2 linked regions of the Allosaccharopolyspora coralli genome follow. The protein of the gene in region 1 binds, or shares a complex with, the protein of each later gene. Links are inferred from orthologs where the notes say so. Each region holds a gene or a part of one and is shown on either strand. Other genes may lie near its edges.

Evidence for each region.
Region 2: GIY23_RS16715 (region 1) and GIY23_RS07745 share a complex: the UniProt entries of both Bacillus subtilis proteins name them as parts of the possible RNA degradosome complex. The link is inferred for Allosaccharopolyspora coralli from one-to-one orthologs.

The regions. Positions count from the first base shown.
Region 1 is NZ_CP045929.1:3,584,167-3,587,894, forward strand. The notes cover bases 260-3,271. They hold GIY23_RS16715 (polyribonucleotide nucleotidyltransferase), read right to left. Parts: upstream 2,886-3,271; coding sequence 633-2,885; downstream 260-632. Other genes in these bases: GIY23_RS16710 (M16 family metallopeptidase), read right to left, coding at 260-442; rpsO (30S ribosomal protein S15), read right to left, coding at 3,155-3,271. Outside these bases: more of GIY23_RS16710, read right to left, coding at 1-259; more of rpsO, read right to left, coding at 3,272-3,424; GIY23_RS23085 (2'-5' RNA ligase family protein), read right to left, coding at 3,620-3,728. UniProt on the Bacillus subtilis protein: Involved in mRNA degradation. Catalyzes the phosphorolysis of single-stranded polyribonucleotides processively in the 3'- to 5'-direction. Necessary for competence development in Bacillus subtilis.
Region 2 is NZ_CP045929.1:1,622,518-1,626,148, reverse strand. Bases 395-3,309 are described here. They hold GIY23_RS07745 (6-phosphofructokinase), read right to left. Parts: upstream 2,408-3,309; coding sequence 1,382-2,407; downstream 395-1,381. Other genes in these bases: GIY23_RS07735 (lysophospholipid acyltransferase family protein), read right to left, coding at 3,255-3,309; GIY23_RS07740 (polyadenylate-specific 3'-exoribonuclease AS), read right to left, coding at 2,698-3,201; GIY23_RS07750 (class II 3-deoxy-7-phosphoheptulonate synthase), read right to left, coding at 395-1,185. Also shown: more of GIY23_RS07750, read right to left, coding at 1-394; more of GIY23_RS07735, read right to left, coding at 3,310-3,631. UniProt on the Bacillus subtilis protein: Catalyzes the phosphorylation of D-fructose 6-phosphate to fructose 1,6-bisphosphate by ATP, the first committing step of glycolysis.

The DNA of each region.
Region 1 (3,728 bases):
CGCGTTCGGTCTCCACGTCGGAGGCCGCGTTGACGGCGTCGAAGACGACGTCGCAGATCAGGTCGACGGCCAGCGACAGGTCCTCGTCGAGGACGTGCGCGTAGAAGCAGGTGTGTTCCTTGTTGGTGAACGCGTTGAGCTCGCCACCGACGGCGTCCATCTGTTCGGCGATGTCGACGGCGGTGCGCTTCTGCGTTCCCTTGAACAGGAGATGTTCGAGGTAGTGCGCCGACCCGGCCTGGACTCGCTTCTCGTCGCGAGACCCGACACCCACCCACAGCCCGACCGAGGCGGAGCGGACGCCGGCAACGGGTTCGGTGACGACCCGCAGTCCTCCAGGCAACACGGTCCGCCGCAGCGCCTGACCTCCGGTACCGCCGAGCGTCTTGGTCGTCCCCGGCCGCTGCAGATGCCCGGCCGCCCTAGCGTTGCGCTGTCCCATGTCTCCATCTCGTCGGCGCGGGTTCCACCACCATCGCCGCAGGTTCGGCTAATCCAGCCCGTCAGGCAACCGCCGCAGGCGGTTCCACCACCCCGGACTCAACCGGCACCGGGCAAAGCCAACCCCCGACAGAACGCAAGCCGGGCGACCAACCGGCAACACCGATCAGCCGCCCGACTCACAATCAGAATCACTCAGCAGCAGCCTCGGCAGGTGCCTCTGCCGAAGCCTCACCCGCCTCCGCGTTCTCCTCGTCGACGACGACGAGGCTGATCTTGCCGCGGCTGTCGATGTCGGCGATCTCGACACGCAGCTTGTCGCCGACGTTGACGACGTCCTCGACCTTGCCGATCCGCTTGCCGTTGCCGAGCTTGGAGATGTGGACGAGGCCGTCCTTGCCGGGCATCAGCGAGACGAAGGCACCGAACGCGGCGGTCTTGACCACGGTGCCGAGGAACCGCTCGCCGACCTTGGGCAGCTGCGGGTTCGCGATGGCGTTGATCTTGTCGATCGCGGCCTCGGCGGACGGGCCGTCGGCGGCACCGACATAGATGGTGCCGTCGTCCTCGATGCTGATGTCCGCGCCGGTCTCCTCGGTGATCGTGTTGATCATCTTGCCCTTCGGCCCGATGACCTCGCCGATCTTGTCGACCGGGACCTGCACCGTGGTCACGCGCGGGGCGTGCGGGCTCATCTCGTCCGGCGAGCCGATGGCCTCGGCCATCACCTCGAGGATGGTGAACCGGGCGTCGCGCGCCTGGCCGAGCGCCTGGGCGAGCACCTCGGACGGGATGCCGTCGAGCTTGGTGTCGAGCTGCAGCGCGGTGACGTACTCCTTGGTGCCCGCGACCTTGAAGTCCATGTCACCGAACGCGTCCTCGGCGCCGAGGATGTCGGTCAGCGCGACGTAGTGGGTCTTGCCGTCGACCTCGTCGGAGACCAGGCCCATGGCGATCCCCGCGACCGGCGCCTTCAGCGGGACACCGGCGTTGAGCAGCGACAACGTGGAGGCGCAGACGGAACCCATCGAGGTGGAGCCGTTGGAACCCAGCGCCTCGGAGACCTGACGCAACGCGTACGGGAACTCCTCACGCGTAGGCAGCACCGGGACGAGCGCACGCTCGGCGAGTGCGCCGTGGCCGATCTCGCGGCGCTTCGGGCTGCCGACCCGGCCGGTCTCCCCGGTCGAATACGGCGGGAAGTTGTAGTGGTGCATGTAGCGCTTGGTCGTTTCCGGACCGAGGCTGTCGATGGTCTGCTCCAGGCGCAGCATGTTCAGCGTGGAGATCCCCATGATCTGGGTCTCGCCGCGCTCGAACAGGGCGGAGCCGTGGGCACGCGGCACCACGCCGACCTCGGCGGAGAGGCTGCGGATGTCGGTCAGGCCGCGGCCGTCGATACGGACCTGGTCACGGATGATCCGCTGCCGGACGAGCTTCTTGGTCAGCGAGCGGAACGCGGCGCCGACCTCCTTCTCGCGGCCCTCGAACGCCTGGCCTTCCTCGACACCGACCCGCTCCAGCGTGGCCGCCTTGAGCTCGTCGGTCTTGTCGTCGCGGTCCTGCTTGCCGGGGATCGCCAGCGCCTCGGTGAGCTCGCGGGAGACGGCGTTCTCGACGGCGGTGTAGGCGTCGTCCTGGTAGGCGGGGAACACCGGGTAGTCGGCGGTCGCGTTGCCCGCGGCAGCGGCCAGCGACTGCTGGGCCTGGCACAGGGTGCGGATGAACGGCTTCGCGGCCTCGAGTCCGGCGGCCACGATCTCTTCCGTGGGGGCCTGCGCACCGGAACGAACCAGGTCGTCGGTGTGGTCGGTGGCCTCGGCCTCGACCATCATGATGGCGACGTCGTCACCGACGATGCGGCCGGCGACGACCATGTCGAACACCGCACGCTCGAGCTGCTCGTGGGTGGGGAAGGCGACCCACTGGCCGTCGATGAGCGCCATCCGGGTGCCGCCGACAGGGCCGGAGAACGGCAGGCCGGACAGCTGAGTCGACGCCGAGGCGCCGTTGATGGCCAGGACGTCGTACGGGTCCTTGGGGTCGAGGCTCATCACGGTGACGACGACCTGGACCTCGTTGCGCAGACCGTCGACGAACGACGGACGCAGCGGCCGGTCGATGAGCCGGCAGGTCAAGATCGCGTCGGTGCTCGGGCGACCCTCACGGCGGAAGAACGAGCCGGGAATGCGGCCCGCGGCGTACATTCGCTCTTCGACGTCGACCGTCAGCGGGAAGAAGTCGAGGTTGTCCTTGGGCTGCTTGGACGCCGTGGTGGCGGAGAGCAGCATCGTGTCGTCGTCCAGGTAGGCGACGACGCTTCCGGCGGCCTGCTTGGCGAGCCTGCCGGTCTCGAAACGGACGGTGCGCGAGCCGAAGGCGCCGTTGTCCAGCACCGCGGTGCTCTCGAACACGCCCTCGTCGACGGATTGTGCTTCGGTCACGGGGTACTCCTCGTTCTCGAGGACCCACGGCCGTGGTGGAGCGTTCCGGCTGAGCCGGCCATCGATCGAAGCTCTCGGGTGCTGTTCCGCTCCCGGGAGCCACTACCGAGGACCGGCGGACGCCTTCCCACTGCGGCGTGAGTCCTGTGTTGTTCTCGTGCGTCTACCAGGGTCTCGCCCCGGTGGGCGCCGCGCCCGGCGCCCGATGTTCCGTGGTCCTCACGAAACATCGAGGGGAGTGGCCGCGCGGCCACTCCCCTCGACAAAGCTCAACGGCGCAGGCCGAGTCGCTGGATCAGCGAACGGTAACGCTCGATGTCCACCTTCGTCAGGTAGTTGAGCAGCCGGCGACGGCGACCGACCATCAGCAGCAGGCCACGACGCGAATGGTGGTCGTGCTTGTGCGTCTTCAGGTGCTCGGTCAGGCCGGAGATCCGATTGGTCAGCAGGGCCACCTGGGCCTCGGCCGAACCGGTGTCCGTCTCGTGCAAGCCGTAGTCGGACAGGATCTGCTTCTTCTCATCAGTGGAGAGAGCCACGTGTGTTACTCCTTGTTTCGTGTGCCGTGCGAGGTGCTCGCCCGAACCGGCGTGGACCACGCCACGAACGGCCCGGATTCACCCCCGGTCGTCGCACGCCGAGGAAGAGCCCGGTGGGCGCACAGGATTCCCGGCCGCCACGGACTACAGCCGGATCCCGGACGCAGGATATCAGGGACTCCGCCGCCTCCCGGCTCACCCGGGCACGGAGACCCGATGCACCGTCCGGTACGTCCGAGTGCCGCCATCGACTTCACTGGCGATGAGGCTGAGTTCATCCGCGCCCCACCACGGCCCTGCGTAG
Region 2 (3,631 bases), 2.0 Mb from region 1 along the record:
GAAGCCCTGCACCTCGTCCACGACCCGGTCGAAGTGCCGGGTCTTGTACCCCGTCGATGCCTCGTGGGTGTTGCCGTGCATCGGGTCGCACTGCCAGATGACCTTGTGCCCCGAGGCCTCGACCTTCTCCACGATCGACGGCAGTACCTCGCGCACCTTGCCGTTGCCCATCCGCGCGATCAGCGTGAGGCGCCCTGGCTCGTTGTTCGGGTCGAGCCGCTCGACGTACTCGACCGCCTTCTCCGGGGTGGTCGACGGCCCGATCTTCACACCGATCGGGTTGGACAGCAGTTCGGCGAACGCGATGTGCGCGCCGTCGAGCTGTCGCGTGCGCTCCCCGATCCACAGGTAGTGGCCGGAGAGGTCGAACAGCCTCGGCTGGTCGCCGGACATGTCCAACCGCAGCATCGCGCGCTCGTAGTCGAGCACGAGCGCCTCGTGCGAGGCGTAGAACTCGACCGAGTGCAGGCTGGAGTCGTCGACACCGCACGCGGACATGAACCGCAGGCCGCGGTCGATCTCGGCGGCCACCGACTCGTAGCGCTCCCCCGCCGGCGAGTTGAGGACGAAGTCCTTGTTCCAGTCGTGAACCTTCGCCAACGCCGCCATACCCGCGCTGGTCAGCGCGCGCGAGAGATTCATCGTCGCGCTCGCGTTCGCGTAGGCGCGGATGAGCCGCGACGGGTCGTGCGCCCGGGATTGCTCGGTCGCCACGAGGGAGTTGACCATGTCACCGCGGTACGACGGCAGCCCGAGCGCGTCCAGTTCGCTGGACCGGGGCTTGGCGTACTGTCCGGCGATCCGGCCGAGTTTGACGACCGGCATGCTGGCGCCGTAGGTCAGCACCACCGCCATTTGCAACAACGTGCGAATGCTCGCTCGGATGTGCGGCTCGGTGTTGTCGGCGAACGTCTCCGCGCAGTCCCCGCCCTGGAGCAGAAACGCCTCGCCGTGCGCCACGGCGGCCAGGTGCTCACGCAGTCGCAACACCTCGGAAGGCACCGTCACCGGCGGCACGCTCTCCAGGACCGTCCGCACGCTGCGAACCTGATCCTCGGGCCACGTCGGCTGCTGCGCGGCGGGCCGCGCGAGGGCGTCGTCGAGCCGAGTGCGCAGATCCTGCGGTAGCGGGGGGAGTTCGGGAAGGGTGTCGACAGGAACGTCGACGGTCCAGTTCGCGCTCACACCGTCCAGGGTAGGCCGTGGCGCAGGTCGCCCATCCATCGGGAGGGCGTCTCCCACCAGCCGAGACATCCACTGGATCGAGTCCGTTCCGAGCTGAGAACTCCTCCGGAGGTCTTGCTCGGCGGGTCGGGCGGCGGAACCTTCGCTGCGGGGTCGATTTCTCGCGTCGCCACCTCACGCAGATCACTCCCCGCCCTCAACCGAACAGGACTTCGGCCTCTTCGTACCGCTGCAAGGGAACCGTCTTCAACGCCGCCGTGGCCGCCGCCAACGGCACCCGCACGATGTCGGTGCCTCGCAACGCGACCATCGTCCCGACGTCGCCGTCGGTGACCGCGTCCAGCGCGTGCAGGCCGAACCGGGTCGCCAGAACCCGGTCGGCGGCGGTCGGCGTGCCACCCCGCTGCACGTGGCCGAGCACGACGGCACGCGACTCCTCACCGGTGCGCTGCGCGATCCTGTCCGCGAGCCAGGTTCCGACACCGCCGAGACGCACGTGCCCGAACGCATCCCGTTCCCCGGTCTGCAACATCTCGCCGCCACCCTCGGGAACCGCTCCCTCGGCGACGACGATGATCGGCGCGTTCTGCCGCTCGAACCGTCGCTGCACCCACTCGCAGACCTGGTCCACGCTGAACGGCTTCTCCGGCCCGAGAATGACGTTCGCGCCACCCGCCAGTCCCGAATGCAGTGCGATCCAGCCCGCGTGGCGGCCCATCACCTCGACGACCAGCGCCCGATGATGCGACTCGGCCGTCGAGCGCAGCCGGTCGATGGCCTCGGTCGCGATGTGCACGGCGGTGTCGAAGCCGAACGTGTAGTCGGTGGCGTCGAGGTCGTTGTCGATGGTCTTGGGCACACCCACCACGGGCACGCCTGCAGTGTGCAGCCGCTGCGCCACCCCGAGGGTGTCCTCACCGCCGATGGCCACGAGAGCGTCGATGCCTTGCTCGGCGAGCGTCGCCTGCACCCGCGCGACTCCGTCGGCCTCGCCGTGCGGATTGGTGCGGGAGGAGCCCAGGATCGTGCCGCCCCGGTCCAGGACGTCCTCGACGTCGTCGACCCCGAGCGGCCGGCTGAGTCCTTCCATCGAGCCGCGCCACCCGCTGCGGAATCCGACGATCTCGTGGCCGTGGGTCTCGACGCCTTTGCGTGTGATCGCCCGGATCACCGCATTGAGTCCCGGGCAGTCGCCACCCCCGGTGAGGACTCCGATCCGCATGCCGCCTCCGCTCGTACTCGCCACTGTGATCGGTGCCACTCTGGCACGGGCTGGATCGGTGCAGCAAGCGTCAGCGGTCGCGCGGAATGAGAGTCGCGGTCAGGCACACTGCGTAGGCAGTTTCCACCGCCTAGTACACCAGCCACCCGCCGGTTCTCAGCGCTCTCCTCGCGAGGACACGATTTTCGCCGCCTAGGTCGCTACTCAAGAAAGCGTTCCCGCAGCGAGAGGGCGCTGAGGTTCCGCCACGGAACCACCCACGCCAATCAATCCCCGCATCTCATAGGTTCTCAGTGCACCGGGCCGCCACGCTTGCCGAGTTCCTCCTGGATCACGTTCCACTTCACGAGGTTGTGGCGCGCGTCCGCGAGCGCGTCGTGCGCGTCGGCAGGCGGCGACGGCAACGTCGGCTTCCCCGCGTCCTCCCACCGTTGCCGCAGGTCGCGGGTGAGCTTCGGTAGCTTCGACGGCAACGCGGGCATCGCCCCCCAGAGTTGGGCGAACGCGACGTGGTCGTAGGCGGAGATCCACGCCCACAGCTGGACGTCACCGTCATCCGCGGTCAGGAACTCGTAGAGCGCGTCACGAATCCGCGACCGGGACATCCACCGCGAGTCCGACGGCGGCGGCAGCTGAGGAAGGACGTTCCTGCGCACCCACTGACCGGCTTTGCTCTCGTCGAACTCGGTCGAGACCGCGTAGAACTCGCGCCCGTGTTCGTCGACGACACCGATCGACACCAGGTCGATGGTCCGGCCGTCCTCGATGAACTCGCAATCGTAGAAGAACCGCACCGGCCAACCCTAGACGGTCGAGAGTGCCCGGCCGACGGCTGCCCGACGGCACCTCAACCGGCACGTGTCTGGGGTACCCGGCCGCCGGAGGTGCGCGCGTCGTCGTCCTTCTGGTTGCCGTCGACTTCCCAACCCGCGATGTGTTTGCCCTGCGCGGCCAGGTCGTCCTTGGCCTTCGCAGCGTAGATGTCGACGTACTCCTGACCGGACAGCTCCATGAGCGCGTACATGATCTCGTCGGTGATCGAACGTTCGACGAACCGGTCCCCGGCCAATCCCTCGTACCGTGAGAAGTCCAACGGCTCCCCGACCTTGACCTCGACCTTGTGCGGATACCACATCTTCGAGCCGATGGGGTTGACCTTGTTCGTGCCGAACATGGCGATCGGGATCACCGGGACTCCGGACTCCAGCGCCATGCGCGCGACGC